One region of the Peribacillus sp. TH16 genome, then DNA from elsewhere that is predicted to be linked to it. Evidence: riboswitches for the same ligand, from Rfam matches in the RefSeq annotation. Region 1 holds a riboswitch; each other region holds the start of a gene.
What was found. A riboswitch is a leader RNA that binds a small molecule or an ion and turns the genes downstream of it on or off. The one in region 1 is predicted to bind cobalamin.
Positions count from the first base shown of each region.

Region 1 (11,119 bases):
GGGCGCAAGAAGTAATGAAGTATTTGCCCTTTCAAGGGATCAGCTATGTACCAAGTATGATTTTCACAAATGGTTATAGCTCAGGCGATATCGGCATGGCCTTATTACAGCAATTTATTTGGGTCATCATTCTCATAATACCAATTCAGCTTTTATGGATAGTCGCAAAAAAACAGCTGATTATTCAAGGAGGTTGATGAGATGTTCTATGTATCGATGTTTTTTCAATATGTAAGCCAATATATGAAAACGAGATTGCAGTACCGTGCCGATTTTTTCATGGAAATTCTTTCTGACCTATTGAATCAGGTTGTGAATCTGGTATTTATCTTAGTTGTTTTCGGACATACGCAATTTTTAAGCGGTTGGAGCCGTGAAGAAATTATTTTCATATACGGATTCTTCCTTATACCATTTGCTCTTTTTTCTTCATTTTTTAATATCTGGGATTTTAACGATCGCTATATCGTTAAAGGTGAGATGGACCGAATATTAACTAGGCCAATCCACAGCCTGTTTCAAGTCATTTTGGAAAGAATTGAGCTTGAATCATTATTTGGTGTTGTGACCGGCCTGATCATTATTTTCTATTCGGGTGCTTCGTTGAATCTCGAGCTTGTCTGGTATGACCCTATTCTCTTTGTGATTTTTTCAATCGGTGGGGCACTTGCTTATGCGTCCATCTTTGTAGCAATTGCAAGTATTGGGTTCTGGTCGGATGCGAAAACGTCAATCATGCCAATGATGTACAATATCGGGAACTACGGCCGCTATCCTGTTGATATTTATAACAAGGTCATTCGGTTTGTACTTACATGGGTGCTGCCATTTGCGTTTGTCGGCGTGTATCCAGCCTCTTATTTTCTTAGAAAAGAAGAGTGGTATGTTTATGCATTTGCAACACCGGTTATCGGGATTGTCTTTTTCACTGTATCTGTTTTCATTTGGAATCAGGGAGTGAAAAGGTACCGAGGGGCCGGAAACTAAAAAAATCCCTTCAACATTAACACTGTTGAAGGGATTTTTCTTATTTACGCTTATTCTTTCTTTCAATATATCTAGCTTGTGCTTGAACAAATTGCTGCTTTTCCTCTTCCGTTTCCGGAAATACCTGAGGAACGGGGGTGGGCTTTCCATCTTCGTCTATTGCTAGCATCGTTAAAAAAGCACGGGCTGTAAGCTGCTTTTCGCCGGTTAATAAGTTCTCTCGCTCTACTTTCACAAATACCTCCATCGACGTCCGATGGGCACAGGTGACATAGGCCTCAAGGTTAATCGCATCCCCTGTCTTGATGGGTGCCAAAAAGTCAAAGGAGTCACTTGATACGGTCACAACCGGTTTTCGGCAATGGCGCATTGCTGAAATGCAGGCGATTTTATCTACATAGGCCATCACCTTACCGCCAAAGATGGTGTTGTGATGATTCGTATCTGGTGGGAAAACAAGATCTGTTAAAAAAGTCCGTGACTGCCGGATAGGATTAGCATTTGTAAGATCAATACCTTTTTCAGTCATTTGACTGTTGATTGACCAGTAGGTTTTTGCGAACGATTGTTGCGGCTTCCACCATATTTTTCAAAGAAGCAACGGTTTCAGGAACGCCCCTTGTTTTCAGACCGCAGTCCGGGTTAATCCAAAATTGATCTTTATCCAATACTTTGATGCCTCGTTCAATCATATCGACCATTTCCTCGACTGCAGGAACCCGTGGACTGTGAATATCATATACGCCTAGACCAATACCCTTTTCATACGTTTTTTCCTCAAATGCGGTAGCTAGTTCACCGTGGCTGCGAGATGTTTCTATGGAAATTACATCGGCATCCAGGGAAGAGATGACATCCATGAAGCTGTTGAAATCGCAATAACACATATGCGTGTGAATTTGAGTTGTATCTTCCACACTTGAAGTGGAAATCAGGAAGGAGTTCACAGCCCATTTTAAATATTCATCGCGGTCGCTTTTTTTCAATGGCAGACCTTCTCTAAGGGCAGGCTCATCCACCTGAATCATTTTGATTCCGGAAGTTTCTAACGCTCTCACTTCTTTTTCCAAGGCAAGAGCTAACTGGTAGCAAACATTCTCCCTTGAAATATCATCACGTACAAATGACCAGTTCAGAATTGTTACAGGACCTGTCAGCATTCCTTTTACCGTTTTCTTCGTCAGGGATTGCGCGTACACACTTTCCCGGACCGTCATCGGCTCGATGAAATGAACATCGCCGTAGATAACAGGCGGTTTTACGCAGCGAGAACCGTAAGATTGTACCCAGCCTTTTTCGAGGAAAACGAATCCGCCCAGTTTATGGCCGAAAAATTCAACCATATCTGTTCGTTCAAATTCTCCATGTACAAGAACATCCAAGCCGATTTCTTCCTGGATATCGATCCATTTGCTGATTTCCTCGTTAACAAATGTTTCATATTGAGCAGCCGTCCATTCTCCTCGTTTGAATTTCCCGCGAGCTTGTTTTACTTCAGCTGTCTGCGGAAAGCTTCCGATTGTTGTTGATGGAAGGAAAGGCAGTTTGAAAAATTCCTGTTGTTTGTGATAACGCTCTTTAAATGGCAGCTGACGGCCGGCTGTTTGACTCTTCGCCTGTTCGACACCAGTTTGGACGTCTTTATGGTTTCGCGCGTTTGAATTTGCTAACGTTTGAAGTGCTAATTTGTTAGCGGCTACTTTTTCAGCAATTGCTTCGGCACCTTGATTACTACCTTTTACTAGTAGAGTGATTTCTTCAAGCTTCTCATCAGCAAAAGCAAGGGCCTGTTGCACTTCTTTAGTAAGAGCCGTCTCATTACGAACCGTTACTGGTACATGAAGCAGGGAGCAAGAGGGTTGAAGCCAAATTTGGTCTTCGGCTACGTTTTTTGTGAGGGTATTGATCAACTGCTTCTTTTTCGATAAATCGGAAAGCCATATGTTTTTCCCATCAATCACACCTGCACCGAGCACTTTGTCTTTCGGGAAGCCGAATTCTTGAAGATTACTAAGGTTTTTCCCTTTATCATGGACAAAATCAAGACCGATCCCTTGAACGTGTAATTCAATAACTTCTTGGTAGTGCTCTACCGCATCAAAGTATGTTTGTAGCATGATGTTCAAGTTTGGAGCTGCTTCATTCAATTTTTCATATAAGTAAGTAACAGTTTGCATATCATCTTTAGAAATGGATGAAACAAGGGAGGGTTCATCCATTTGCACCCACTTCACGCCTTCTTGTTCTAACTCTTGCAGAATTTGTGTGTATAAAGGCAGGAGACTAAGGATGATTCCAGGTACATCTTGCTTATTGTAGCCTTTAGACAGAGTAATAAAAGTATAAGGTCCGACTAAAACGGGCTTAGCTTCAATTCCTAGTTTTTCTTTGGCTTCGCGATAAGCAGCAAGTGGTTTATTTTCTGTCAAAGTCAGCTTCGACGGTTTTAATTCGGGAACGATATAGTGATAGTTTGTATTGAACCATTTCGTCATTTCAGAAGCAACTTCATCCTTGTTTCCGCGAGCCATAGAGTAATATACAGAAAGGGGAACAGTGCCGCCTTTATAGGCTGAATAACGCTCAGGAACAAGACCGAACATTACAGACATATCGAGCATTTGATCATATAAAGTAAAGTCATTGACAGGAATAATATCTATACCTTGGCCCTTTTGCTTTTGTAAGTTGCCTAAACGGATGGCTTCTAGCTGTGCCGTAAACTCCGATTCATCGATTTTTCCCGACCAGTAAGCTTCTAATGTGCGTTTCCATTCACGATCTTCCCCAATTCGCGGGTACCCTAAACTACTACTTTTCAATATTCCCATCCTCCTACATTCTTTTTTTAAAAAATATAATAACAACAAAAAAAGCACCCCTAACCGTCAAAAGAGAAAGTTAGAAATGCTTAAAATAAAGGGGTATACAAAAACCCCTTAAAATTATAAGGTCCCTAACACTTCCCTATTCTCCGTAGGTTAAAACAGTGTTGTCGAAACAGGCAGGTCTCCTGACTTTAGGAATCTTATTAGCGGCAGGCCTTCCCAATCCGAAAATCAGTGGCATATTGCATAGCGCTAACATTCCTATTACAGTGGCGGGACCGTGCCGGAATTACACCGGACTTCCCTTTTAATCCTAAAAAAATTAGGAACCTATTTCCACATATGAAATTTCACAAACCCGCTGTAAATTAAACTGCAGGCAACAAATATTTATAAAATAAAAACTATTATAAAAATTTAGACAAGCTTATCATATCCCGGCTAAAATGGTCAACAAGGAAAAAAGTCTCGGGAAATGGGGTCTGACCCCGCCCTATATCGACAAAACTATTGGTGCACCTAGGTTTGTTTAAGGATGTGAATGTTGGGAAATGGGGTCTGACCCCTAAATAAAGAATATATTGTTTGGACGGGGAGTATGTATAGGGGGAGTGGGTTGTTTTGAAATGAGGCGTGGGGGATGACTTTTTACATCTTGATTGCAGGGATTATTTTTTGCATGGTGATGAGCATTCGAACGTTATTTCTTGTTGAGTCGGGAGGAAAAAAGTTTTCTCTAGAGGATATGCTATGGCTCGGCAATTTATATGCGACGATATTAGTAGGTTTTGCACTGATTTATTTATTATACGAGCTTCAGAATCATTCGGTGATTCTTGATATGGGCAATCGTTTAGACGGCAGTTTTTACGAGCAACTGAAGACTTCTTTTTATTTTAGTGCAATGACAATGTTTTCAGTAGGGTATGGAGATATAGCCCCGATAGGCATGGGCAGGATGATTGCGACAATCCAGGCGTTCATTGGATACACTCTCCCGGCTGCGTTTGTGATCCGGACAGTGATTGACTTAGAACAGAAGGAAAGGAAGAATAAATGAAAGTTGTGTTTCTTTCAATTATTGGGTACGCTTACCATAATGAAAGAAATGGAGGGGTAAGAATGACTGTTAAAATTGGAGAAAAAGCACCGGATTTTCAACTTCCTGCAAACAACGGTGAAAAAGTTTCCCTATCGGATTTTAAGGGTAAACACGTTGTTTTATATTTTTATCCGAAAGACATGACGCCTGGTTGCACAACGGAGGCCTGTGATTTCCGTGACCACAATGAGCAGTTTGAGAAATTGAATGCTGTCATCATAGGGATCAGTCCAGATCCGGCGGCGCGTCATGAAAAATTTATTGAAAAATATGGGTTACCTTTTCTGCTACTAGCTGACGAAAATCAAGAAGCTGCTGAATTATATGATGTATGGAAATTAAAAAAGAACTTCGGCAAGGAATATATGGGCATTGAACGTTCAACTTTTCTGATTGATAAGGAAGGAACGATAGTTAAAGAATGGCGTAAGGTAAAAGTCAAAGGCCATGTCGAAGAAGCGCTTGAAACTCTTCGTGATCTAGAAAAATAAGGTACAGCCAGATGAAGGATAAGCGAATAACCAAGCTTGCTGAAAGGCTGATTCATCATTCCGTACAATTACAGCCAAAAGAGAGAATCTTGATACGGGGTCATATCAACATGAAACCGCTATTGAAAGAGCTGATTGATGAAACATACAGAATCGGTGCATATCCATATGTCGAACTGGAAGACGATGAAATAAGCCGACACTTGTTAAAAGGGAATGTGAAGGAACAACTTGATACCTTATCACAATGGACTTTGAGGAAATATACTGATATTGATGCGATAATAATCATCTCCAGTGAAGAAAACGATGCTGAATTGGCAGAAGTTCCTGCAGAGAGGCATCGTCTTCATGGGGAAGCGATGAAGTCGTCGACTCTTTTCTATGTAAACAACCGGCGTTGGGTTTTACTTAATTACCCGACTGTCAGATTAGCACAAAAAGCCGGTATGAGTTTTAGAAAGTACGAAGACTTTCTATTAAACGTGTGCACAATGGATTACGGGAAAATGGAAGTGGCACTGAAACCGCTTAAGCAATTGATGGAGCGTACTGAAAAAGTCCGGATTGTTTCACCTGGGACAAATCTCACCTTTTCCATTAAAGGAATGCCGGCTGTCATATGCGCTGGGAAAAATAATCTCCCTGACGGGGAAGTGTTCACGGCACCCGTAAAAGAGAGTGTTCATGGTAGGGTAGCCTTCAACACACCTTCAACATATCAAGGAATCACCTTTCGTGACATAGTTTTAACCATACAAAAGGGGAAAATCACGAAAGCAGTTTCTAATCAAAATTCTAAAATGAATGAGATTCTCGATGTAGATGAAGGGTCCCGTTTTATTGGGGAATTCGCGCTTGGAATCAATCCTTACATTTTGGAGCCAATGGACGATATTTTGTTTGATGAGAAAATATGTGGCAGTCTGCATCTAACTCCTGGCCAAGCCTATCAAGAGGCTGATAATGGTAACCGTTCTTCAACACATTGGGATATGGTTTTGATCCAGCGTCCTGAATATGGCGGTGGTGATATCTACTTTGATGACATTCTGATCCGAAGGGATGGCATTTTTATGTTGCCGGAACTAAGTGCTTTAAATCCAAATTTATTAAAATAAAGCCTTTTTTAACAGGGGTAAGGCTTTTGTCCAACTCAAAAAGAGGACACCTGAATATGCTTTATTAAGGGAATACCTCCTCAGAGAAAGTTGCACGGGACTTACAGAGCCCGTGTTTTTTTTATGTTAATTAAAAGGTGAGATAAACATGTTAGTACTTTCAATAATTATTCCAAAAGAAGACATCCAAAAGCAGATGGAGGATACCTTTCCTGCTTTGAATTTCATTTATCGAGGGGATTGAGAGGATGAACCACTTCGTGAAGCAAAAATCTTAATTCCATACGGCGAAGATTTAACAGATGAGACAATTGAGAAAGCACCGAATTTAAAGTGGGTTATGGTTATGAGTGCAGGTATGGATTAATGCCTTTTAAAGTCATTGAGAAGCGCGGGATTTTGGTAGTACACGATTGGGATGCTTTTACAGTACGAAAAGAAATTGAAACAGCTTATCATGAATGAAGCAGACGAGCTGTGGGATAGAAAGATAGAAGTATGAGAATTGAATGGGAAATCGATACTCATTCTTGGTGCTGGTGCAATTGGCGGAGAGGTAGCGCGTCTTGGGAAAGCCTTTAGGATGACCACAATTGGGGTCAATCGTAGCGGAAATCCTGTGCAGCACTTGATCGTCTTTATGGGCTCTCTGAGTAAGTTACATCGTATCTGTTCTGCCAAGTACGATTGAAAGACAAAATCTGTAGCAAAAAGAACACTTTAAAGCTATGAAAGGTTCTGCTGTCTTCGTGAATATTGGACGAGGTGATCTGGTTAAAGAGGAAGTGTTGATAGAGGTTTTACAAAACAGGGAAATTGCTCATGCCATTTTAGATTTATTCGATCCAGAACCTTTAGATAAGGAGCATCCATTTTAGCGTATGGAAAATGTAACGGTCACACCGCATCTTTCGAGTAAAAGCAGTGAATATTTACCTAGAACCTTTTCAATTTTCGAAAAAAACATGCATGAATTCCTGAATAGATTGAAAAGACTTTATCAACGTCATTGATCAATCAAAAGGATACTAGGCACAATTAGAAAATGGGAAAGAATTAAAGGGGTAATGAATAAACTAAAAATGAATCGATAAACAGATGAAATATTGACAAAATCAACGTATAAAAGGTACACTATTTATAAATATTATAATTTAATAATTCATACTTAATGAGAAAAAAGAGGTGGATGGCGGTGTCTGAAGTTCAGTTAAAAGAAGCGTTGGATTCCCTTAAAGATACCGGTGTAAGAATAACTCCTCAACGCCATGCGATACTTGAATATTTGATAAGCTCTATGTCCCACCCTACCGCAGATGATATATATAAAGCGCTAGAAGGTAAGTTTCCCAATATGAGTGTGGCTACGGTTTATAACAACTTGCGTGTGTTCCGAGAAGTAGGATTGGTTAAAGAACTTACCTATGGTGATTCTTCAGCAAGATTTGATTTTGTAACGACGAATCATTATCATGTAATCTGCCAAACCTGCGGAAAAATTGTAGATTTTGATTATCCGGCATTGGACGAAGTCGAACATTTTGCAGCACAGGTCACCGGTTTCAATGTTAGTCACCATCGGATGGAAATCTATGGAGACTGTACAGAGTGCTCAAAAAAAGAAGCACATTAAAAAAAGTTCCGCCACTTGGTTGGAACTTTTTTTTTGTTGCAAAAAAATGATACAATTAATCTTGGACCATCTGCCTGGGATAAATAAGCTCTCTTAAGGGGTTATTTAGTCTTGCAGGCTTTTGCGATTATATTTTTCGTTAAATTCTTCGCCTTCTAACTTTTTATCAAGGGTCAATGGTTCTTCACAATGCATGCAAATATCCACACGCCCTAATATTTTTGTAGGTTTACTACAGTTAGGACATACAACCTGGATCGATTTTGTAGAAAGCATTCCAATCCAAAAATAAACGCCGGTACTTGCAATTATGAATAAAAGACCTAGACCCATAAAAAGTGTCATAACAATAGGGTGTGTTTTAAAGAAAAGTCCAAGATACATCACAATAAAGCCGATGAAAATCAAACTTAAAGCAAATGTACGGATTTTATTGATTTTGCTAGAATATTTAGCCATGGATTGTCCCTCCTAAAATATAACTTTAACTATAACATAAACTACGGATGGAACAAAAAAGAAATAAAGGATACATATTACTTTTGAATATGTTGTTTTTGTAAATATCATCTAGGTGAAATACAGGATTTTGAAGAGTTTTGTCGAATGTAAAAAAAAAAAGGTTTTGGAGGAATTTATAATGGAAGATATCCTTCGCCCGATTTATCAAGAGCGAGCAAGTTTAAAATCTACACTTGGAATCTTGTTAATAGAAAAAAGAGAAAATAATAGCCCGATTACCGATACATTTGACTACATTCTTTTTGTTATTGTAGATGAAGCAGAAGAGGCAGTGTTTTTAAAACACTACACATATCAGGACAAAAAGGCAGCTTTACATATCGTAAAGGAAGAACAACTAAAAGAATGGCTTCTATTAGGTACAAACCGAAAAGTAGTTGACTGGATTTATAACGGAAAGGTCCTCTTTGACCGAAATGAATATTTGGATCATTTGAAAACCGAAATTCGAGAGTTCCCTTTTTATGGAAGAAAGTTGAAGATAGGGATGGAGTTTGCGAAGTTAATTCGCAGATATATGGATGGAAAAGGCTTCTTTGAAAAAGGTCATTATCTTGATGCATATAATCATATTGTTCATTCCCTGCATCACTTAGCTCGTTTGGAAGTAATAGAACAAGGTTTTTATCCAGAAGTTACAGTCTGGAACCAAGTGAAACATATGGAACCTGAAATCTATAAGTTGTATAAAGAATTGATTAGTAGTGAGGAAACGCTTGAAAAAAGATTGGAGCTTCTTTTCCTTGCGAGTGAATTTCTTATTTACTCTAGGACGAATACGGGTTCACAGCATTTAGTTGAAATAATGAGTACAAAAGAAGATCCTTGGACAATTGCAGAGTTAATGGATCATCCGGAACTTAATTATTATTCAGTAGATCTAGGTGTTCTGTTAGAATACTTAATAGAGAAGAAAGTAATTGATGTCATCAAAGTGGAAACAAAAGGACAAGACGTTTATCATCGATTTTATAGAGTATAAAAAAATATTTCAAAAAAATCATTTTTAGTGTTGACCAATAATAATCTAGGTGTTATATTAATACATGTCGCTGCGGGACATCAGCTTTCGCAGCTTCAACAAAACAAAAAACATCAAAAAACATGTTGACAAAATAGTCAACGACATGATAAGATGTAAAAGTCGCTTACAAAGTAAACGACAAAGAAATTGCTCTTTGAAAACTGAACAAAACAAAGCGCCAACGTTAATTTTTTAAGTGAGCACACACTATCAAAAAGCAAAATGAGCAAGTCAAACATTTCTTCGGAGAGTTTGATCCTGGCTCAGGACGAACGCTGGCGGCGTGCCTAATACATGCAAGTCGAGCGAATCAATGGGAGCTTGCTCCCTGAGATTAGCGGCGGACGGGTGAGTAACACGTGGGCAACCTGCCTATAAGACTGGGATAACTTCGGGAAACCGGAGCTAATACCGGATATGTTCTTTTCTCGCATGAGAGAAGATGGAAAGACGGTTCTGCTGTCACTTATAGATGGGCCCGCGGCGCATTAGCTAGTTGGTGAGGTAATGGCTCACCAAGGCGACGATGCGTAGCCGACCTGAGAGGGTGATCGGCCACACTGGGACTGAGACACGGCCCAGACTCCTACGGGAGGCAGCAGTAGGGAATCTTCCGCAATGGACGAAAGTCTGACGGAGCAACGCCGCGTGAACGAAGAAGGCCTTCGGGTCGTAAAGTTCTGTTGTTAGGGAAGAACAAGTACCAGAGTAACTGCTGGTACCTTGACGGTACCTAACCAGAAAGCCACGGCTAACTACGTGCCAGCAGCCGCGGTAATACGTAGGTGGCAAGCGTTGTCCGGAATTATTGGGCGTAAAGCGCGCGCATAGTGGTTCCTTAAGTCTGATGTGAAAGCCCACGGCTCAACCGTGGAGGGTCATTGGAAACTGGGGAACTTGAGTGCAGAAGAGGAAAGTGGAATTCCAAGTGTAGCGGTGAAATGCGTAGAGATTTGGAGGAACACCAGTGGCGAAGGCGACTTTCTGGTCTGTAACTGACACTGAGGCGCGAAAGCGTGGGGAGCAAACAGGATTAGATACCCTGGTAGTCCACGCCGTAAACGATGAGTGCTAAGTGTTAGAGGGTTTCCGCCCTTTAGTGCTGCAGCTAACGCATTAAGCACTCCGCCTGGGGAGTACGGCCGCAAGGCTGAAACTCAAAGGAATTGACGGGGGCCCGCACAAGCGGTGGAGCATGTGGTTTAATTCGAAGCAACGCGAAGAACCTTACCAGGTCTTGACATCCTCTGACAACCCTAGAGATAGGGCGTTCCCCTTCGGGGGACAGAGTGACAGGTGGTGCATGGTTGTCGTCAGCTCGTGTCGTGAGATGTTGGGTTAAGTCCCGCAACGAGCGCAACCCTTGATCTTAGTTGCCAGCATTCAGTTGGGCACTCTAAGGTGACTGCCG
Region 1 covers NZ_JAEKEM010000002.1:1,952,599-1,963,717, reverse strand. Annotated here, with positions in the region: gene JFV29_RS09560 (ABC transporter permease) at 1-197, shown strand, start outside; gene JFV29_RS09555 (ABC transporter permease) at 202-987, shown strand; gene JFV29_RS09550 (acyl-CoA thioesterase) at 1,028-1,516, opposite strand; gene metE (5-methyltetrahydropteroyltriglutamate--homocysteine S-methyltransferase) at 1,509-3,818, opposite strand; cobalamin riboswitch at 3,974-4,164, opposite strand; gene JFV29_RS09540 (potassium channel family protein) at 4,456-4,875, shown strand; gene bcp (thioredoxin-dependent thiol peroxidase) at 4,938-5,408, shown strand; gene JFV29_RS09530 (aminopeptidase) at 5,420-6,529, shown strand; gene JFV29_RS31360 (hypothetical protein) at 6,801-6,896, shown strand; gene JFV29_RS31355 (NAD(P)-dependent oxidoreductase) at 7,035-7,220, shown strand; gene JFV29_RS30970 (NAD(P)-dependent oxidoreductase) at 7,279-7,407, shown strand; gene perR (peroxide-responsive transcriptional repressor PerR) at 7,719-8,162, shown strand; gene JFV29_RS09515 (YgzB family protein) at 8,268-8,621, opposite strand; gene JFV29_RS09510 (nucleotidyltransferase-like protein) at 8,803-9,666, shown strand; rRNA gene JFV29_RS09505 (16S ribosomal RNA) at 9,949-11,119, shown strand, end outside.

Region 2 (11,119 bases), on a different contig from region 1:
TGAAGAAACTGTACTGAAATCATTATATAAACACTTAAGAGGGTACAGCGGATTAGCCAATGGAAGTGGAAATAATGCAGTAGTAGGGAAAAAATCACAAACAGAACAAAAACAACAATATTCCCTGTATCCGTGAGTTTCTCAACAGGCCTTAACCATTCTGTGATCAACAACAGACCAAAGGTATACAGAAGAACATGCATCCACTTTTCCAACAAGGGGGTTGAAACATTCATTTCATCATCACCTCTCGTCTGTCGTGTTGCAGATACCCCTGTTCAAGAAAGCAAACCTTTATTCCCCGTGATACTGCTGCGGCTCTTGATTTTTTTTCCTCATCTGTAAAGTCTGCTGGGTTTTTCACACAAAACAACGTTAATCCTTGATTAGCGCGGAATGCACTCAATACTTCTACCTTTTCTAATGTTAATTCCGAGACAATGAAAATCACAGCTGCGTTGGCCGGCAGAATTTCCTTCCTTATGATCCCGATCCAAGTGGTTATCCTACTCGGTTTTTCTTTAGCAAGGCGGTAAAAAATCTTTCGTTTCTGGTTATTGCCTCCTCCAGTCGGTAAGATTTGCCTCGATCCCGTACTAGCGAAACCAATCTCTATGCCTTTTTTTAACATGGCATGTACAAAGGAAGCCGTCATTACAATTGCTTCTTCGAAGAAAAGCGATTCCTGATTATCAAGTATGATAAACACATCACGGTTTTTCTGAACTTCAAATTCCTTTGTCATGATTTCACTTGTTCTAGCCGTTGCCTTCCAGTTAATCCAGGATAACTGATCACCTGGCTGATACTCTCTAACTCCAGATACTACTGATTGTTCTCGCTGTGTTTTTTTTGTTGATCCCACTTGTCCCTGATTGAATACACGCTCAAGATCTCTGTAGGTAAGCTCATGATATGAAGGGAAAACAGTGATTTTTAAAGGTGAACTATATGTCGCTTCCTTTTCAAAGACGCCAAAAAAGTCTCCTGTCCTGAAACGGATTGTTTGAAATGTATGCTCACCCCGTGGCAAATTGTTCAAAGTATATGTCATACTGAATGTATGCCTGAAACCAGGAAAGACAAGTGTTTTTCTTTGCATCCCCCTATTTTCCAATTCCTTCGGCAACTCTTCCTCTACCATCAAATATAAAAGAGGCAGCCTGTTTTTACGGGTAACAGTTAAAGCTATTTCTACAGAATCGCCTGCTCGGCATTCTCTTTTACTGACCTTTCTCTCAACGATAATGTTATTAATCGGATAAAAAAGTAGAATCGTAGAGTACACAGCGAACGGCAAAAATGTATAAAAAATAAACCAACTGACAAAACCGCCTTGAAACATCGCAAAAGAAAAGGAAATCGCTATAAGTAATAACAAGCCAATCACACTCATGTTTTCCTTTAAGATGCTGATCAAGTTCCGCATTAGGTCACAGCTCTCTTCACAGGCACTTGAATCGTCGCGACAATCTCGTGAATCACCATGCCAGCATCCACTCCCTCATAATTCGCTTCTGGCTTCAGGATAAGTCTGTGGGCAAACACGAACGGTACTAAATATTGCACATCATCCGGTAGAACATAATCTCTGCCCTGCAAAAGTGCATAAGCTTGGGCCGCCTTCATCAATGCAATCGATCCACGTGGACTCACCCCTAAATATACTCTCTCATGCGTACGAGATCGATTAGCCAAATTAACAATATACCGCTTTATCGTGTCATCCACTATCACTGCTTTAGCCTCTTCCTGTAAAGCTATTAATTCCTCTAAAGTAATAACAGATTCTAACTCTTCAAGTGGTGCGGCATATTGAGCTCGATGCAAAACCTCAATTTCTTCGTCAACACCCGGATAGCCCATTTTCATTTTTAATAGAAAACGATCCAATTGCGCCTCTGGAAGTGGGTATGTTCCTTCGTACTCAATGGGATTTTGTGTTGCCATAACGAAAAAGGGTTTCTCCAATCCCCTTGTAACCCCATCAACCGTCACACTTGCCTCTTCCATTGCTTCAAGCAAGGCAGATTGTGTTTTCGGCGAGGTCCGGTTTATCTCATCGGCTAAAATAATATGGCCCATGATTGGTCCTGGTCTAAAAATAAATTCTTGTTCCTTTGGATTGAAAATTGAAACACCCGTTACATCTGAAGGTAGTAAATCAGGTGTGAATTGTATACGCTTAAAGTTTGCGCCTATCGATCTTGCCAGTGCTCTGACCATGACAGTCTTACCTACACCAGGAACATCCTCCAATAAAACATGCCCCCCAGAAAGAAGTGCTACGATGCTCAGTTCTGCTATATCTCGTTTTCCAATAATCACTTTTTCAATATTCCCTAAAATCTTTTCCAGTTTTTGATTTACCTGCTTATAAATCATACTCTACCTCCTGAGATTACCCTATTACTCTTATATAACACCTATTATATATTCTTTATACTCGATATGCGTTTTACATTAACATCCAATTAAACCTTACATTGTAAGTTTACTAGATAATTCGCAAACCATAAACGAATTTCTCTAAAAATATTCATACTGCTTTAGGAAAAAGGTATGGTAAACTGTTGCTAAGTGAATATAAACCTTGCAGAAAAAGGTGCTGACTTGTCAGCTTAATAGGGAATTTGGTGTAAAACCGAAGCTGTTTCCGCAACTGTAAGTGCTAATGAAATAAGATAAATACCACTGTTTGAGGATAAAGATTCACATCGATAACCATTCATCCTGTTCAAATGGGAAGGTTCTTAGAGTAAAATGACGCACGGGCCAGGAGACCTGCCTTTTTTATCGTATTATGCTCTTCGGAAGATAGGAGGATTGTACGGCAATCTTCCATCTTTTTCTGTTACAGATACATAGGTGATTGATGCCGACCAATGCCCTTGGTCGGCTTTTTCTTTTGCTGAGAAAAGCGATACTGAGGTGATTCATCTAACTATGAAGAGGAGGAAGAGTTATGGCAAAAAAGGATTTTCGTTTTTTATGCTATCCATACATGCGCGAATCCGAGTCTACCGTCGATTATGAAATACGTACCGACTCTTTGACGACACAAATTGGCTTGGCCGCCTCGCTTACAAAGGATGTTCCGGATGTATACCGAGATTTAATGGAATTGTTGCCGATGGCTTATCATTTAAATGGTTCAGTCCGTGGGAAATTGGCCATTACCGACAATGATCTGAAACGTCTAAGTGCCATCTACGACCATTATGTCGCAGAAGTTAAAGAGCATATTGAGACATTCGTGCTTCCGCAAGGTTCAACCGCCGCCTGTGTTCTGCATACTTGCCGTAGTGAAGCCAAAAAGTCGGTCCGTGCTTTACACAAGGTTAGTTTAGAAATAGAAATCCCTGAAATTCTCTTTGATTACGCCCATTTGCTTGCAAATGTTCTATTCGTGATGGCTGTCTACGTCAATAAGCAACATGGTATTGAGGAGATTCCTTTTATCAGTAAATCATACCCAACCAAACCCATGAAGAAGAAAACGGAGGAATAAATAATGAAGAGAAGCATACGATTTAGTTGGATTTCCACCTTGATACTTGCCCTTTTCCTTACCGGATGTGGAGTAACGGATGACCAGACGGCAAAGGAAAAGAAAGACACTAATAAGACAGAAGAAGTCAAAGCCTATACCGTTACCGATGATACTGGAAAGAAAATAAAATTTGATAAAGTTCCGGAAACAGTAGTTTCACTTCAACCAAGTAATACAGAAATTTTATTTGAACTAGGGCTGGGAGATAAGGTCGTTGGCGTGACCGACTTCGATAATTATCCAGAAGAAGCAAAGGATATTGAACATGTTTCCGATTCGGTGAATATCAATGCAGAGAAAATTATTTCCTTAAAACCAGATGCCATTATTGCTTATACCATTGGTGATGAAACGACGATGAAACCACTTGAAGATGCTGGAATCCCAGTATTCATTATTAAATCCGCGACAAATTTTGATGATGTATATGGGGATATTGGGCAAATTGCTGAAGTCATGGGCGTAGCTGAAAAAGGCGAAGAATTGGTGAAAGATATCCAAACCCAAATTACAAGTGTTGAGGAAAAAATTGAAACATTAGATGAAAAGGAACAAACCTATTTTGAAATTAGTCCAGCTCCAGAAATCTATACAACAGGAGCGGAAACCTTCCAACAAGAAATTCTAAAAACTGCAGGCATTGAAAACATCTTTGCCGACCAAAAAGGCTGGGTTAAGGTTTCAGATGAAGAAATTGTCAAACGAAACCCTAATGCTATCATTACAACTGCTACCTTTGCAGATGATGCTGTTGATGAAATTAAATCCCGTAAAGGCTGGGAAGATATCAACGCCGTGAAAAATGATCAAGTCTATCTACTTGATGAAAATATTATGTCACGTCCTGGGCCAAGGATTGGTGAAGCTGTAGAACTCGCAGCAAAGACCATTTATCCAGACTTATTTAAATAATGCGAAAGAAGGATGTTCCAAAGTTCTTGGATCATCCTTTCCTTTTTTACCTCTGCTTCCCTAAGTCCATCACTACAACCACACACTCTCCTGGAGCAGCTGCCCTCCATCGCTAATCCCTTATATTTCTCTTTTAAGGTCTCCCTTTGCAAATAACGAACCACCTGCTCTTCTTTCATCTTTATGCTAAGATGAATGCAATCTAATCATAAAAAATTCGAGGTAATGATCATGTATAAAAAATTCTTTATATGGGTCTTAGCAGTCGCCCTTCTTTTAGGAATTCTTAAAACCTTTCTAGGTATGTAGCAAAAAAACAGCCGTATGGCTGTTTTAAGAACACAGGTATTCACATACCTTTTAAAGCAATGTGAGAACTTCATTGAAAGTAAAAACACAGCTTATAAAAACATTAGTTTTGAAATTTATTTCAAAGGACCATTTAACTTTAGTTAAATGGTTTCCTTTTTATTTAGGCTCCGTTATACTACATTGTTGTTTTTTCCAAAAAAAGAAGACCACCCGAGTGCCAACTATTTTACATGTTTTATAAGTATAAAAACTTTATGCCCATGAATACGTGACTATTATGGAAAATACATTTCTTTTCCCCATAAAATAGTAACCTTAGACTTTCACTAATCCTTCCAATTATTTATTAATCAAACGATTGATTAAATTTTAAAAAAACAAAAAAGCCAATATCGTTTAAGTGTTTTCCCTAAAGAGATTGTAGTATTAAGTTGGACTCCACCCGCACTCTTAAAAATACTGTGCGTTACCTGTAATCAATTCTAGATCATAAAAATGTTTATTTTGAAACTGCTCATGAAAACATTTCAGAAAGAAAATCGAAAAAGGACATCCAAATGAAAGGATGTCCTTTTTCCAGCAAATATAATGCTGATTTATTACCTATAGCCGTTGATTAAAACGATCCTTAGGTGAATATGAAACGTTAAAACCGCTAACTTTGAAAAGTATCAAACGGAGCATATCTCTTAACTAGTAATCCCCATGCAGAGTAATCGATATTCTTTAAAGTTCAAAGCTAGAGCCTCACATCATGAGTCCATGTCCTTATATAACTCGTTCCAAGAAATGTTTCACAAATCGATCTGCATCTACTTTTGTACAGACGCGAATCCTTGCCACACCTTCATGTTGACCGATTGTTCTACCTGTCTCTTCTCCTTCAGTCACAACCTTAACGTTCATCCATTCTGTAGTCACAAAACTTGGATCAATCACAACTCCAACTGCGAGTGGATCATGAAGAGCACAACCTCCAATACCTGGATTGAAAGTTTCATAAGACTTCATATAAAATTCGGTCATTTCTGCAAAGAATTGGGCAGTCCCTTTTCCAGTCGAACGCCATTCATCAAGCTTTGATCTTAGTAAAAACGTTTGATGTGTTACATCAAGTCCCACAACGGTGACTGGTATCCCTGAGGAAAACAAATAATCAGCTGATTCAGGATCAGATACGATATTGGCTTCAGCGTAAGGCGTTACGTTGCCTGGTACTTTTACTGCACCACCCATTATCACTACCTCTTTAACAAGTGAAATAATTTCTGGTGCTTTTTTAATGGCCAAAGCGATGTTAGTTAATGGTCCAACTGCAATAATCGTTATTTCATGAGGGCGACTTTTCACCTGATTGATTATAAAATCGGTTGCATTTCCCGGTGATGCTTGAATAGTTGGTTCATTCTTAAGTGTATTTCCTAAACCGTCTTCTCCATGAACATGCTTTGGATACTTTTTCTTCATTCCACGCACCAATGTTTGATTGGCTCCTTTATAAACAGGAATATTCTTTTCTACCTTTTCCAAAACTGCCAGCGTATTACGAGTCGATTCAGCTACGGACACGTTACCAAAGCAAGTTGTAAAGCCTAGCACGTCCAATTCAGGAGAGTTTAATGCGTATGCCATCGCTAAGGCATCATCAACCCCAGTATCAACATCAAATATTATTGGTTTCATATATTTTCCCACTTTCTTTTTAAACGGATTACGATGATAGTACCGTTGACAAAATTTCTTATACAAACACTGGATCTTACAATACAGTTACTTTGGAAGCACCCTAGTGATTGGATACATCTACATCCGTTACATCCCATTTTTTCTTTTCTTATGTATTAGAGAAACCGGTTTTCCAACTAAATTTTAGCATTCAATTAAAGGTTATTCCACGGAAAGTTTAAGAATATTTATAATAGACAATTAAAAAGAAAAACAGATAATCCCCACAATTTAGCAGTAAATACATGAAAGAAATGATCCAAAATGGTACAACCTTGTTGGGTGATCCAGTTGGTGAACCTCACCTTGCCGGTTTTCATCTGATTTCTTAAAATATTTAAAGATATTTACTTAAATGTATTCTTGACTAGTAAATACTTATATTGGATTATTAATTCAAAGATATTTATTTAAATTCAATATCCGTGATTTCATTTTTAAAATAGGCCAAATAGTTGAAGGCTATAAATAGATAGTTAATATGAGGTTACCAGTATAAAGAAAGTTGTTACATTCTAATTAGTTAATGGATATTCAAGGTGGAAAAAAGATGAAGATGTTAAAGTTAATTGAAGATTATCCTTCTACGTACAAAAAGGGAACAAAGTTCTTTATTATTTCCGATTCAGAGTTCATAGGAGTGAAAAGCTATGTATTACTTTCCGAAGATTTGCGAGGTAAAATCGTGGTATCTGAAGAGGAATTGAAAAATAAATTTGTTTCTATTAATTAGGATTCGTTTATTCTTTTTCTCTTTATACACTTCCCTTTAGCCAGCAATCATTAATTAGTGCATGTAATTATTAAAGTTTAAACTCTTTTAATTCAACATTTTAGGCTCACTTCCTCCCTAAAACATTCTCATCACAAAAAAAACGAGGAATTTTCATGTCCGAAAATCCCTCGTTTTTTCTTATTTCAAATCTTCAATTGAATCAATATCGACATAATCTGGTACGACCAGACCATTTTTTGTTCCTTTTAGATTTGGTCCAAGGTCAACCATGTCATCTTTATACTTATTATAGTATTCAAGATGTGTACCCGGGAGCCATGCAGCCACCATTGCGTCCGCACTTCCGTTTGCAACGCCGGCAAACATTGGTCCGACTTCAACTTGACTTAATGTTACGTCATAACCATTCTGTTCCAGAACCTTGCCAATCACATTTGTGCTGGCAATTTCAGTGTCCCATGCAACATAAACCAGTTTGATTTTTTCACCATTTCCTGATTCAGCACCTTTGGTCCATTCGGATACTTTGTCCTGATTTTCTTTTATCCATTTTTCTGCTGCTTCTGAAGGAGACATACCTTCAGTAACTTTGACCATTACATCTTCCATATCTTTAGTATCCCAGAAGAATTGATCAAGAATTTTATAAGCGCCTGGGGCATCTTGCTCAAGGCCTTTTCTGGCAATCGAATTAATATTTTCAGCCCCGCCAAAGGATTCATTCGGATCTTCGAGATATTTCAAGTCATATTTCGAGAACATCCAATGCGGTGACCATCCTGTAACCACGATTGGTTCTTTTTTATCAATCGCTTTTTTCAATTCAGCAACCATTGCCGCTGAAGACCCTTCAACCAACTTCCAATCATCCAGCTTATAATCATCTATAGCCGTTTTAGTCAACTTCATCAATCCTGCTCCAGGTTCAATTCCGATGATTTCATAATTGGCTTTGGCAGCAAAACTATTTTTATCCCCTTTTACAGCCGTATCTTTTGTAAAAGTACTGAATAGTGCAGTACCCACAACTAGTAGGGCCAGTATTGTAAAAATGATTTTCCGGCTAACGATATGTTCGTAAGCTGGTTTACGAAGGTTTTGCGTGATACGATCGAGTATGATTGCAATGATTACGATGGATAAACCTGCTTCAAATCCTTGCCCAACATTTATTTGGCTAACAGCCCGGTAGACATCCGCCCCAAGTCCGGGTGCTCCAACCAATGAAGCTGTAACTACCATGGATAGTGCCAGCATGATGCTTTGGTTAACGCCTGCCATGATTGTTGGAGTAGCCAATGGTATTTGTACCTTGAATAACTTTTGGCTGCTGGTCGAACCAAAAGCATCCGATGCCTCGATCAAATCATTGGGCACTTCCTGAATCCCAAGATTGGTCATACGGATCGTCGGTGCGATTGCGAAAATGAATGACGCAATGATCCCCGGCACTACCCCTATTCCAAAGAATAATATCGAAGGAATCAAATAAACGAATGCAGGCATCGTTTGCATGAAATCCAAGATTGGGGTAACGATCTTGCGCACCGTTTTATTTTGGGCACACCATATTCCGATCGGTATCCCTATAAGGATGGTTAGGAATCCTGACAATATAACGATAGCCAGTGTTTGAATGCTCGATTCCCAATAACCAAGATTATCGATCAATAGTAAGCTAATAAAAGTAAATATCCCTAATGGCCATCTGCTTGTATAGGTAACCAGAAGGGTTAGGACGATGATTAACACGATGGATGGTCCCGCACTCATTACATCGACCAGGATATCCAATAGACCCTCAATCCCATTCGTAATAAGTGTAAATAATCCAGCAAATACAATAGTTATCCAATCCACTAAAGAATCGACCCAAGCTCCCAGTGGGATTTTCGGAATATTCATTGAATTATTCACTCTCCATTTCATTCAAGGAATCTTTATTACCTGCTAAAGCGCCAATTACGGCCCCACGAAGAAGAATTCCTTTAATTCTATTCTCATCATCAATGACTGATATTGGCAGACTTGAAGTTGCCATCACATCCATAAGGTTTCCAAGCAATTCATCCTCTTTAACAGTTGGGATATCAGTTGTCATTACTTCAGAAATCGATTGGTTATTGCTCATTGCCTGACGAGCCTGTTCAGCAGTCACGGCCCCCAATAACTTCTTCTTTCTATCCACAACAAAAATGCTGGAATACCCTTGTTTACGCATAATTTCCAGCGCAACCCTCGGACCTCTGTCTACTGCGATCTTCTCCGGCCGTATCATCACATGAGAGGCTGTAAGTACCTTAGATAGATCAACATCTTCAACGAACTTCTCGACAAATTCATTGGCTGGATTCATCATGATTTGTTCAGGTGTTCCCAATTGAATCACACTTCCATCTTTCATTAGAGCAATTCTATCTCCAATTCTTAATGCTTCATCAAGATCATGGGTAATGAAAATGATCGTTTTTTTGTACTGATCTTGGATTTCCAGCAATTCATCCTGCATATCTTTACGTATTAATGGATCAAGAGCACTGAAGGCTTCATCCATCAATAGAATATCAGTATCGCTTGCGAGTGCCCGAGCTAACCCAACCCTTTGTTGCATTCCGCCACTAAGCTGTGATGGAAGCTGATTTTCGTAGCCTTTTAATCCAACGGCTTCAAGAGCCTTCATCGCTTTTTCTTGACGTTTTGTTGGATCTACTTTTTGAATTTCGAGCCCAAACTCAGCGTTTTCCAATATCGTTTTATGCGGAAATAAAGCAAAGTTCTGGAAGACCATGCTTATTTTCTTTTGCCTGACTTCTCTTAATCGGGCAGCGTTCATCTTCACGATATCTTCATTCCCAATTAAGATTTCTCCAATTGTTGGATCAATCAAACGATTAAACATGCGGATTAAAGTTGACTTCCCACTTCCGGACAGCCCCATAATGACAAAAATTTCACCAGGGTAAATTTCAAAATTGACATTATTAACACCGACTGTTTGTCCTGTTTCTTTCAATATTTCTTTCTTTGTTTTACCCTGCATCAATAAATCTGTCGCTGCTTTTGGAGATTTGCCAAATATTTTCGAGACATTTCTGACTTCTACATACGGCTTCATCGAGTCACCTCATTCTAATATTTGCCCATATGATATTCAGTTTTGCTGAATTCCCCCGTTTTATGCGAGTAATCAATATAAAAACATAAGTACCTTGAAATAAATGAAAATGGCTATAAACGATACGTCCTATATTTTTCTCTGTCCCGTATCAGTTTTCTTAAAAAAAAGCGGACTTGACTCAGTTTAATGATCGCCAGCTTGCACTAGACACAAAGTGCGAAAAAATAATTTATAATTCCCATAAGTATATTGCTTGAAACATATATGTGTGATTAATTGAGCATTTTAAGTAGGGAAAAGAGGTGTAATCACATCTGGGGAAACTAGCAGGCACAGCATATACCAACTGAAATATAAATGATTTTCACTTAGAGTTTTCTTTGATCCAATCAATGGACTAAACATCTAACCCCTGAAGTACTTCATAACCTAAACAAAGGAGGAAGTGACGCTTTCACTTAACATAAAGCGCATAGGAAAAAAATTTATATTCCCATAAGTAATTCAATATGTGTCTAATAAATTGAGCATTTCAAGTAGGGAAAAGAGGTACAATTATAACTGAGGAAACTAGCAGACACAGCATATACCAACTGAAATATAAATGGTTTTTCACTTAGAGTTTTCTTTAGTCTTTGCACTTGACTAAACATATAACCCCTGAAGTACTTAATTACCTTAACAAAGAATGAATAGAAATTCAAATGACGTGGGGCGGAAAACTAGCGTATGCATGTTAGAATGGTGCCCCATATAAAAGGGC
Region 2 covers NZ_JAEKEM010000011.1:259,277-270,395, reverse strand. Annotated here, with positions in the region: gene JFV29_RS29900 (DUF4129 domain-containing transglutaminase family protein) at 1-236, opposite strand, end outside; gene JFV29_RS29895 (DUF58 domain-containing protein) at 233-1,429, opposite strand; gene JFV29_RS29890 (AAA family ATPase) at 1,429-2,385, opposite strand; cobalamin riboswitch at 2,587-2,806, shown strand; gene JFV29_RS29885 (hypothetical protein) at 3,005-3,511, shown strand; gene JFV29_RS29880 (ABC transporter substrate-binding protein) at 3,515-4,465, shown strand; gene JFV29_RS29875 (nucleoside hydrolase) at 5,546-6,460, opposite strand; gene JFV29_RS29870 (hypothetical protein) at 7,053-7,235, shown strand; gene JFV29_RS31300 (glycine betaine ABC transporter substrate-binding protein) at 7,416-9,143, opposite strand; gene JFV29_RS29860 (quaternary amine ABC transporter ATP-binding protein) at 9,148-10,353, opposite strand.
Region 2: another riboswitch for cobalamin. It lies ahead of JFV29_RS29885 (hypothetical protein); the one in region 1 lies ahead of metE (5-methyltetrahydropteroyltriglutamate--homocysteine S-methyltransferase).

Region 3 (11,119 bases), 1.6 Mb from region 1:
ATCAAGAGACTCTGGCGTTTGCGGTGAGCTACCATCGCCGTTTGCCTGATCATCACGGTATTGCCGTGAATCAAGTACAAAGAAAGAAGCCAGGTCACCATATGAGAAATTCCGGTATAAACGCATATCAGCCCCCTTTGGCAATGACGATTTACGAAGTGGCATATGCTCGTAGTAAGCCTGATAAGCAGCTGCCCTGCGTTTGATAAATGCCTCCACTGATTGTCCCTTTTCCGGAATTACATTTGCATAGTTGTTTTCAACTTCATGGTCATCCCATGTCACGACCCATGGGAATGCAGCATGCGCTGCTTTTAAATGTATATCAGAACGGTATTGAGCGTATCTGTTTCGATAGTCCTCAAGAGTAATAATCTCCGGACTGTTATGTACACGGACATTACCCGTAGATGAAACATATTCATTTGGACCGTACTCATATATGTAATCTCCAAGGTGAAAGACAAGATCAAGATCTTCTTTTGCCAAATGTTTATAAGCTGTATAATAGCCATGTTCAAATTGTTGGCATGAAACAAAAGCGAATGTCAGACTAGAAACACTGGAACCTAATAACGGAAGTGTTTTCGTTTTCCCTGTCTGGCTTACTTCCCCTCCACTTTTAAAACGGTAAAAATAAACCTTGTCAGGTTTTAATCCGCTTACTTCCACATGGACAGAGTGACCCAGTTCTGGCCTGGCTATTTCCTTGCCATTCTTTACAATTTTTCTAAAATGCTCATCCTTTGCAATTTCCCATTTAACTGAAACAGCTTCATGAGGCATTCCCCCGCCATTCAACGGATCTGGAGCCAACCTTGTCCATAAAACAACACTATCTGAGAGTGGATCACCAGATGATACACCAAGAGTAAATGGATAATCGCTGAATTTTGGGGCAGCATTTACCTCAATCCCTCCCATTGATTGCGCAAGGGCAAGACCCAATGAAAGTCCGGCAAGCTTACTCGCTCCCTGGATAAAATTCCGGCGGTCCATATTTTTGCCTAAGCTTTCTTCGCTCCAATTCTTAATCAATTCATCCATAGCTTTTTCATTCTTCATTGATCTTTCCCCTCCTATATAATTCTTTGAATCTGGTTTTAGTATAGGGGGACTTTTTAAAAGACATATTAAGGAATGTAAATCACTAATTTTTTAATCAGGTATTTAGATACGGGACTTTGGAACCCCATAAACAAAAAAACAATATGACTTAACCATTCATTAATCAATCCCCATAATATTCTAGATAAGTTGACAGTCTTTTTTCCTAATTTTCTTTATAAATCCTTTATTTAATCCTTACAAATAAGTTTCAGTTCGATTAGGTTGCATCTATTAATACTTCATATTATGTGATAATCGTATCTCAAAAACCGAAGGATACTGTCGTCTTTGAAGTTTCATTCCCCTCGATCTGCAAATCATTTTCGCACCCCAAACGACAAAATCTGAGCTTTCTGCTTTTCTTTATTTCGCTTAATGACATTAACTTAAGTCCATGTCCAGAATTGCAGGCTCACATATCATTTTTAGGTCAAATGTACGTGACTTTATTTTCCCCTTCCAGATAAGTGTAGAAGAAAACGTTTCCTGAAAGAGTCTATCAACATATCAAAATCGCAATTAAACTGGATCCAATACAATTCACTCTAAACATGAATCATAAATTTTTTAATAATAATCAAACCAATATCCTCCTCTATACGTTTATTTATAGTAAAGGGAGCAAAATTACAGCTCGATTAAAAAATTTCGAAGGAAGGTGGTTAAGAATCTGCTGCAAATTGACATATATTTAATTCTCCTGCTTATCAATCTGGCTTAAGGCTTAAAGGATCGTATTTTAACATTTATCAAGAAAATAATTTCACGGGGTGAAGAAATGTTGAAAAAAATGAAGTTTATAAGTGTATGGATTATAGCCTTACTAACTGTGGTTATTCTACCAAATGTAATTGGTGCTTCTTCTACTAAAAGTAAAATTCCAGTGTCAGAGACAGGCTTTGGCACCCACATCACCAACAATTCCCTTGCCGTAAGTCCGGATGAGCAAATAGCAGTTGTCTCAGATAGCCGTGAACAATCCGTCCTAGTCTATGATCTTACAAAAGGCAAGCTGCGCAAAAAGATCGACGGCTTTGGTTCACCGAGAAACATCGTGTTTATTGATGGCGGCTCCGAGTTTGTCGTCTCAGACAGCACGCTCGGTACGCTTCGTTTTTACAGCACAAAAAACTTCACCTTGAAAGATGAAGTCGTCGTTGGTCCAGGTGCATTCGGGACTGCTGTCAGCCCTGATGGAAAGATATTGTATGTGAACAATCAAGCACACAATTCTGTCACTGTCGTGGATTTGGAAAAACGAAAACCTATGGCCGTCATTACCGGTTTCGCCCAACCAAGACAAGGCATAAAAGTCTCTCCAGATGGAAAATACATCTTTGTCACGAACTTTCAAGGAGATAAAGTATCCATCGTTGATGCCCCAACACAGAGAATCATTCGTGAAATATCAGGTTTCTCTATGATTCGCGGAATTTCGATCACTGCTGATGGAGGTACATTGTATGCCGCGAACAGCGGACGCAACAGCATTTCCGCAGTTGATACACTTGACGGCAATATAAAGAGTGAAATCAAAGTGGGTCGTGAGCCATATGGTGCTTCTCTTTCGCCTGATAACAAGCTCCTTTTTGCAAGTAATAAAGCTGACAATACGATTGACGTAATCAATGTCGCTGATCACCGCGTAGTTAAAACAATTGACGGTTTCAATGAACCAAGACAAGCAATTGTCTTTAGCCACGACGGGGACCGGGCTTATGTATTAAATCGGGATCTCTCTATTGCACGTGTGAATGTTAAGACCTTCTCCATCATGGATATAATTCAGGATGAGTCAAAAAAGTACAAGCTTAAAAGGCTAAGATCAGACAAAGTAGGGACATATTTAGCAGACCAAGAAGGAATGACCCTTTATTATTTCACAAAAGATGATTCTGGCGTCAGTAATTGCAAAGGTCAATGTAGTGAAATTTGGCCGCCTTTCCATGCAGATAACATTATCTCCGCTAAAGGATTCAACAAAAAAGAATTTAAACCTATCATAAGAGATGACGGACAAAAGCAAACAACTTATAAAGGGCATCCACTTTATTACTTTGTGAAAGATAAGCAGGCCGGTGATATAAATGGACAAGGCGTCAATAATGTCTGGTTTGTTTTAGGCAAAAAGGTTTTTGAGGAATAATTACGTTTAGTTTTGTATAAAAAGTTAGAAATCTCTCATAAAACCGTTCATATTTGAGCAGATGAAAAATAAAAGAAAAATAGTTTTTGTTACACAAAATTGATCCTAAAGTATAATAAATTTCACTTTTTTATTCTAGAATTTGCTTAGCGCATGTTTTCCGCAAAAAACTGCAGACCCCTTATATAAAGACTGAAAAAAAGCTGAACAGTTTATTGCTGAACGTTTTTAATGAAGTACCGTTATACCAAACCGAATAAGCTGTTGTTTTTGAATAAAGATTGTTAATAGTGATTTCCTATTATTGAATAAAATCCCAAAAAATTCAAGCCACCTTCTAATGATAGGTGGCTTTTGTTTTATTCGAATAAGGTACTGGTTTATAATCTTCATAAAATTTTAACTTGATGGTGATAGATTCTGCCGACAAAACACAGATATTATACGCTATCGCGTTTTTCACTTTAGACCCCATTAAAGAATAAATCGGCACTTATATTACTGATAAAAACAACGGAGAACGGAATCCTATATAGATATACCAGTATAAGAGATGGAATGGCTTTACGCCGGAGCTTAAACACTTGATTTTTCAAATATTCCGATACTAACCTAATTTCCCACATCACAAACCTATAATTAACGCATCACAATATTCCCGGATATGGAGGTAGCACAGAAGACAATAACTTTTTAGAAACAGGATGTTTTAATCGTTCAATTTTTTCCAAATCATCTAACCATTCAACAACCTCACCATTGTACATTACCGCTAGACGGTCTGCGATGTAATTGACTGCCTGTAAATCATGGGAAATAAAGAGATATGAAAGTTGAAACTCTTCTTTTAATTGTGCCAAAAGATTTAATATTTGTACTTGAACAAGAACATCTAAAGCACTTACAGCCTCATCAAGAATAATTAACTTTGGCTTTAAGGCAATCGCTCTTGCGATATTGATTCTTTGTAGCTGTCCTCCACTGAACTGATATGGGTATTTACGAATAACTTCCGGGCATAACCCAACGATCTCCAAAAGCTCCTGTACTTTCTTTTTCTCTTGAACAGACGTAAGCCTTTCGTAATTTCTTAACGGCTCAGCAATGATCTCCCCTACCGTTAGTCTTGGGTTAACAGCGCTATAACAATCTTGAAAGACAACTTGCAGATTTCGCCGTAACTCCTTTAATTCTTTTGCTTTTAAACAATAAAGACTCTTCCCCTGGAACCATACCTCTCCCTGATCCGGCTTTTCCAGTCCCAGAATAATTTTGCCCAGGGTACTCTTTCCAGATCCACTTTCTCCAACGAGGCCTAAACATACTCCTTCTTCCATAGTTAGAGAGATGCTCTTAATGGCTTCAACTGATTTACGCTTCCCAAAAACAGGGTTCCCCAACAAGTATGTTTTCTTTATTCCTTTCAACTCAAGCAAGCTCACTCTTCATCCACCTAACTCATTATCTTGATTTTACACATCGTACTATATGGTCTTTTTCATACTCTTTAAATTCAAGATTATAACTAGAACATGTATAATCTGCGTCCTCACATCGTTCTAAAAAAGGGCATGTTTTTTCACTATTTATTAAATTGGGGCGCGAAACGCTGGCACATTTTTCAATCTTTATCTTTCTTCTTGTTAATCCAAGTCTGGATTCTAACAAGACTTTGGTATACGGGTGCATTGGGCGATTTAACAACTTCAACACTGGTGCTTTCTCAACGATATAGCCGCCATACATTACAGCTACTTCGTCAGCTAACTGAGCAATCACCCCTAGATCATGTGATACTAATAAAATGCATGTATTGTATTCTTTCCTTAACTTATCCAACTGTTTCAAAACCTGGAGTTGGTTTGTCGAATCAAGTGCAGTCGTCGGCTCATCAGCAATGATGATAGATGGACTTAAAGACATGGTAATCGCAATCATAACCCGTTGCAGCATCCCGCCGCTTAGCTGAAACGGATATTGCTTCAAGACATTCTCTGGATTAGGCAGGTCCGTTTTTTCTAAATACTCCACAGCCATTTTCCGCGCTTGCTGCTTCGTTATGGGCAAATGAGTTCTAAGTGTTTCAATAAAATGCCGCCCTATCGTCCTCACAGGATTAAAGGCGATCATAGGGTTTTGCATAATCATAGCGATCTCACTCCCCCGTACTTTCCTTAAGTCTTCTGTGGAAACATTTAAAAGATCAATATTTTTAAACTTGATACTCCCTTGTACCACCTTTGCCTTTTCAGGTAAAAGATTTAACAAAGACATGCATGTCATCGTTTTCCCTGATCCACTTTCTCCGACAAGGCCCAACACTTTCCCAGCCTCCAGCTTAAAACTGACATCATGGACAGTTTGAGTCACTCCATACGGTGTCGTTACAATAACATTCAATTTGTCTACAGTTAGAATGGGGTCTTGTCCCATCTTCCATCCTCCCTTCTATTCCTTTTTTAGGTCTAGAGCATCCCTCAAAGCTTCGCCAAACAAGTTAAAAGCAATCACAACGATGAAGATCATCATCCCAGGGTACAGCATCAATGAAGGGGTTTCTCTAAAAAATGGCTTACTATCATTGATCATCATTCCCCACTCTGCATCTGGAGGCTGTATGCCAAGACCTAGAAAAGAGAGACCAGAAATTGCCAAAATAACTCCTCCGATGTCCATAAAGATTAATACAACAACTTGAGAGATGATGGCAGGTAAGATATGTTTGATGATAATGCTACTCCTTGGTGTCCCGCATATTTTGGCTGCTAAGACAAAGTTTTGCTCCTTTACACTAAGTACCATACCTCGAATGACGCGTGCATAAAAAACCCATTGGACAAGCACCATCGCCAAAATCAGATTGTCAAGACTCGGTCCTAAAATTCCGACTAAAGCAAGGGACAGAAGAAAGCTTGGGAATGCCATGAGTATGTCACACATTCTCATGAAGAGATAATCAACCTTCCCCCCTATAAAGCCTGCATAAATACCAAGTGGGATACTAATAATCATCATTAATCCCATGACAAGGAAAGCTGTTCCCAACGAGGTTCGTGTTCCATAGATTAATCGGGACAAAATACATCTCCCTAAATGATCAGTCCCCAATGGAAACTGAGAGGAGGGCCCTTGCAGCTTCTGAACGATATCAATCAAGTTCGGATCATTAGGAGCCAAAAAAGGAGCAAAAAGAGCCAATACTGTCAGGAAGGAAATAATCATGATGCTGATCATCATGAGCTTATGTGTCATCAGCTTTCGTTTCACGTTTTGCACCACTCTTATTTCTCTCCCTCCCAGCGTATACGAGGATCCAGGAAAGAATATGTAAGATCCACAAGAAGATTACAGACCACAAAGATCACGCCCATAAATAATACACACCCCTGAATCATCGGATAATCTTGATTTAATATAGATGTGACAAATAACTGTCCCATGCCGGGCCAAGCAAAAATTGTTTCAACAATAACCGCTCCGCTTAGCATGTTACCGAAGCTCATGCCAAGTCCAGTTACCACAGGTAGTAAGGACTTTTTTAAGACATGCCTGATAACGATTAGTCTTTGACGCAACCCTCTCGCTCTAGCATAAACAACAAATGGCTCATTCAAATTTCCCAGCATGCTAGCCCGAAGCAATCGCATATACGTACCTATATACGCAAAAGCCAATGTCAAGGAAGGAAGCACTAGATGAGCCAAAGTCCCCCTTCCCAATACAGGAAATAAATCTAACTTTACTGATAAAAAATAGATCAAGAGAAAGCCAAGCCAAAAGGTTGGCATAGAGACACTTACAAAGGCTAGTATTCTGCTAAACTGATCAACAAATTTCCCCTTGTAAATAGCAGAAATCATTCCTAAGGGTAAACTAATAAAAACAATAAAGATAAGCGAAGCAATTGTTAATTGAACTGTTGGGAAGAAATGTACCACAATTTCTTCCCATACAGAGTTATTGGACACATAAGACATCCCTAAATCCAATTGCAACACTTTTCCCAGCCACTCAAAATACTGGACATATAAAGGCTTGTTTAATCCAAGCTCAACTCGAAGGGCTGCCACTGTCTCATCCGTAGGAGGTATATGTGACGCCCTTAAGTAAGCTACTGCCGGATCTCCAGGAATTAAGTGAAGCAAGATAAAAGTGATGAGCGAAATTCCTAATAAAATTGGAATTAAACTTGTGAGACGTTTAAAAATAAACCAACTCATGTAGCACTCCTTAAGTTGTTTTTAAGTATCCCCACTTCAATTAACGTCAATTGAAGTTAAAGGGACCTCAGCTTCTTGAGGTAAAAAATCTACTCCACTAATGTTTTTTTGATACACTGCTATATTAGACTGATAAGATATCGGTAAATAAATTGCTTGTTCGTGCAATGTCGTTAATATTTCTGAATACAGTATTTTTCTCTCTTCTTCGTCTGTAGTTAATAATACTTTCTTAATTTTCTGGTCTATTTCTTTTTTTACTGGCAACCCTAATTGAGCGTTATAATCTGGACCACCATTTTCCGTATTTGTCGTCATAGAAGCTAAATAGGAATGTGGATCAAATGGTACAGCCCAAGTAGATGTAAATAATAAATCAAATTGACCTTGAAATGCATTTGTCCAAAAAGTATTAGTTTCTTGACTAGTCAACTTAACATCTATTCCTAGCTTTCTAAAATCACCTTGGGTAAATTCTGCGATTGACTTTTGGATGTTGTCTGTACTATTAAACAGTAATTCCAATTGCAATTCTTTTCCGTCTTTTTCTCTAAATGGTTTCCCCTTCACTTGTTTCCATCCGGCTTCATCCAATAACTGTTTTGCTTTTTCTGCATCATATTCATATGGCTTTATATTAATTTTCGTGTATGGCAAAGTAGGTGGAAACAAAGTATCAGCCTTTTTTTCCATACCATAAAAGATCTTATCAATAACAGCCTGTTTATTAAAAGCATGTTGGAGAGCTAACCGAACTTTAAGGTCTTTAGTCGCTTCTCTGTTTGAATTAAGAAGAAGCGTTCTTGTAGCTGTAGGTTCTGACAATTTGGTTTCATATTGCCCTGAATTCTTCAAAAATTGGAATGAATCTTGGCTTATGACTCCGTTTCCAAAAATAAAGTCGAGTTCTTTTTTCTCAAAAGCTAATACTCTTGACTCACCGTCAGTAATGACTTTAACAACCACCTTATCTACTTTAGGTTTAGTACCCCAATACTGTTCATTCCTTTTAAAAACTGCAAACTCATTTTTCTTATATTCGCTCAATACCCACGGTCCTGTGCCAATCGGAGACTTGAGTCCGTCCTTAAATGTGTTTTGACTGTCCGGAAAAGCAGCTTCTCCTACAAATCTCAACGGTCTGATGTAAGTTAGTTCTTGAAGAGTTGGATAATACGCGTTGTTCAAAATAAGTTTAAATGTATATTCATCTATTATTTCAGTACCTTTGATTTGGTTAATTAATTCCACCCATTCATGTTGTTTGCGATTATCTAAAATGGTATCAAAGTTTTTCTTAACGATTGCAGCATTAAAGAGGGAACCATCGGAAAATTTAACATCTTTCCTCAGATGGAATATATATTCTTTTCCATCTTTCGATATATCCCAGCTCTCTGCAAGCCAAGGCTGAATTTCTCCGCCTTCACCGTAATAAACTAGGGATTCATATACCATAGCCTGGGAAAAAAACTCATTCGGAAAATATGTGTGTGGATTTAAGTCACCTATATCCCCAGGCCATGAAAAAGTAACAACTTTTTGTTTATCTTTATTTGATGTATTTTCTTGATCTATTGTTGTGTTGCTGCAACCAGTAACAAAAATTGTGAAAATTACTAGTAGTCCAACAAAAGAATGGAATAAACTAGACCGTAGTAAAAACATGTTTTCTCACCTTCAATTATGGAATTTTATCTATTTGAAAAATCACGAAATATAAAAAAGCATTTCCAACCAGATTTAACGGTCAGAAATGCTTATAATTTAAGAACAAATTCGTCTTCTAGCACTCTAACACCTCCCTATCTCCCGTAGGTTTAACAGCATTTTTAGAACGGGCAGGTTTTCTGACTTAGGTTCATCATCTCCATGCGTCTTCCCGGATATTATCCAGTGACTTTCTTGCATAGGACTCACCATTACAGCGGCGGGACCGTGCCGGATTTTGCACCGGCTTCCCTTTTAAATATTCGCTTTTAAACGAATATACCCATTCCAATACTATATGAAATTTTCCCTCATCTTCATAGTAAATAATAGAGCTTGTCTATCCTAAAATTATTTTGTCGAAACCATTTGTTACTTCTTAACACTTTATTAGTTTCATCTCTAAGTAATTTTTGATAAACCCAGCTACTAATCCTATCCATCTAGCAATAAACGAAATACAGTTAGTAAAAAGGAGAATAAACAGGTTCTCTTTAAAATTCAACAAATATTAAATTCTCCTAAATTATACAGTTTTACGAATACAACTCTCTCAAAATGGAGATATTCACTATATGAAAATAAAATCAAAAAAAGTTTACCTAATACAAATTATATTCTTTATTGCAAATTTATGCTATATCAAATTAAAGTCCTGATGTTTTTTAACGGCTCGTTATGTATGGAAGTAATAATTTTATATGAATAGTTATCTGTAATTACATATATCGAATGATAGTGAGGAAGATTTGTATTGCTCCCGCCAGAATTTGTTTACTTTTAATAAGTAAATACTTACTATAATATTTAAAATCATCCTAATTTATGTAATAATAAATATACTACAATAAAGGAAAGGTTTTGAGGGGATTTTCGTTGGAAAGTATGGAACTGCTACATAATAAAATAGAGACAATGAGGAAAGAATTAATAAATACAGCCTTGAAACATGGATTCACCTCACCAAAAACATTACATTTGAGCCAAGAACTTGATAAACTCTTGAATATACTTTTGCATGAACAGGAGTCGCTAACTCCAATAGGCCTTCAATAAGATGTAAGGGTGCTTCTCCACTAAGTAAGTATGCTGTGTCTTGTAAGTCAAATTAGTGGAAAACAAGCAACTATAAATATCAACAGAACTATTTAACAGAGACTAAAAAAAGCATTGATACGAGTACCAATGCTTCTCCAAAATATTAATTTTATCTTTAAAGCTTTACCCTTTGCAGTCGAAGTGCATTTATTACAACGGATACAGAACTAAATGCCATGGCAGCACCTGCTAACCAAGGGGCAAGTAGCCCAATAGCCGCAATCGGTATTCCTATTACGTTATAGGCAAAGGCCCAGAACAGGTTTTGTTTAATATTTCGCATGGTTTTTCTACTCATGTGAATAGCATCTGCAATGCTGTTTAAATCCCCACGAATTAAAGTAATATCCGCAGCTTCCATGGCCACGTCTGTCCCCGTCCCGATAGCCATACCAATATCAGCTAGGGCAAGTGCTGGTGCATCATTGATTCCATCTCCAACCATAGCCACTTTCTTTCCAGCTGCTTGAAGTTTTTTCACTTCTTCCGCTTTCCCTTCAGGAAGTACTTCCGCAATGACCTGGTCAATGCCAACTTTGTTTCCTATGGCATGAGCAGTCCTTTGATTATCACCCGTTATCATGATGACCTGAATATCCATCTCTTTTAACCTTTTTATGGCTGTTTGAGAAGTGTCTTTTATGGTATCCGCCACAGCAATAAGACCTGCATATTCACCATCAATGCTAGCCAGCATCGCGGTTTTACCTTGCCCTTCAAGGTCTTCCATGGCCGGTAGTGCATTTGTAATATCCACGTTATTTTGCTTCATTAATTTCCGTGTTCCCACCAGTAACACTTTTTGATCCACTACAGCTTTTACCCCGTAACCTGG
Region 3 covers NZ_JAEKEM010000002.1:399,438-410,556, forward strand. Annotated here, with positions in the region: gene JFV29_RS01915 (alkaline phosphatase D family protein) at 1-1,065, opposite strand, end outside; gene JFV29_RS01920 (beta-propeller fold lactonase family protein) at 1,889-3,256, shown strand; gene nikE (nickel import ATP-binding protein NikE) at 3,904-4,698, opposite strand; gene JFV29_RS01930 (ABC transporter ATP-binding protein) at 4,718-5,689, opposite strand; gene nikC (nickel ABC transporter permease subunit NikC) at 5,705-6,535, opposite strand; gene nikB (nickel ABC transporter permease) at 6,538-7,476, opposite strand; gene nikA (nickel ABC transporter substrate-binding protein) at 7,513-9,144, opposite strand; cobalamin riboswitch at 9,300-9,488, opposite strand; gene JFV29_RS01950 (aspartyl-phosphate phosphatase Spo0E family protein) at 10,072-10,242, shown strand; gene JFV29_RS01955 (heavy metal translocating P-type ATPase) at 10,400-11,119, opposite strand, start outside.
Region 3: another riboswitch for cobalamin. It lies ahead of nikA (nickel ABC transporter substrate-binding protein); the one in region 1 lies ahead of metE (5-methyltetrahydropteroyltriglutamate--homocysteine S-methyltransferase).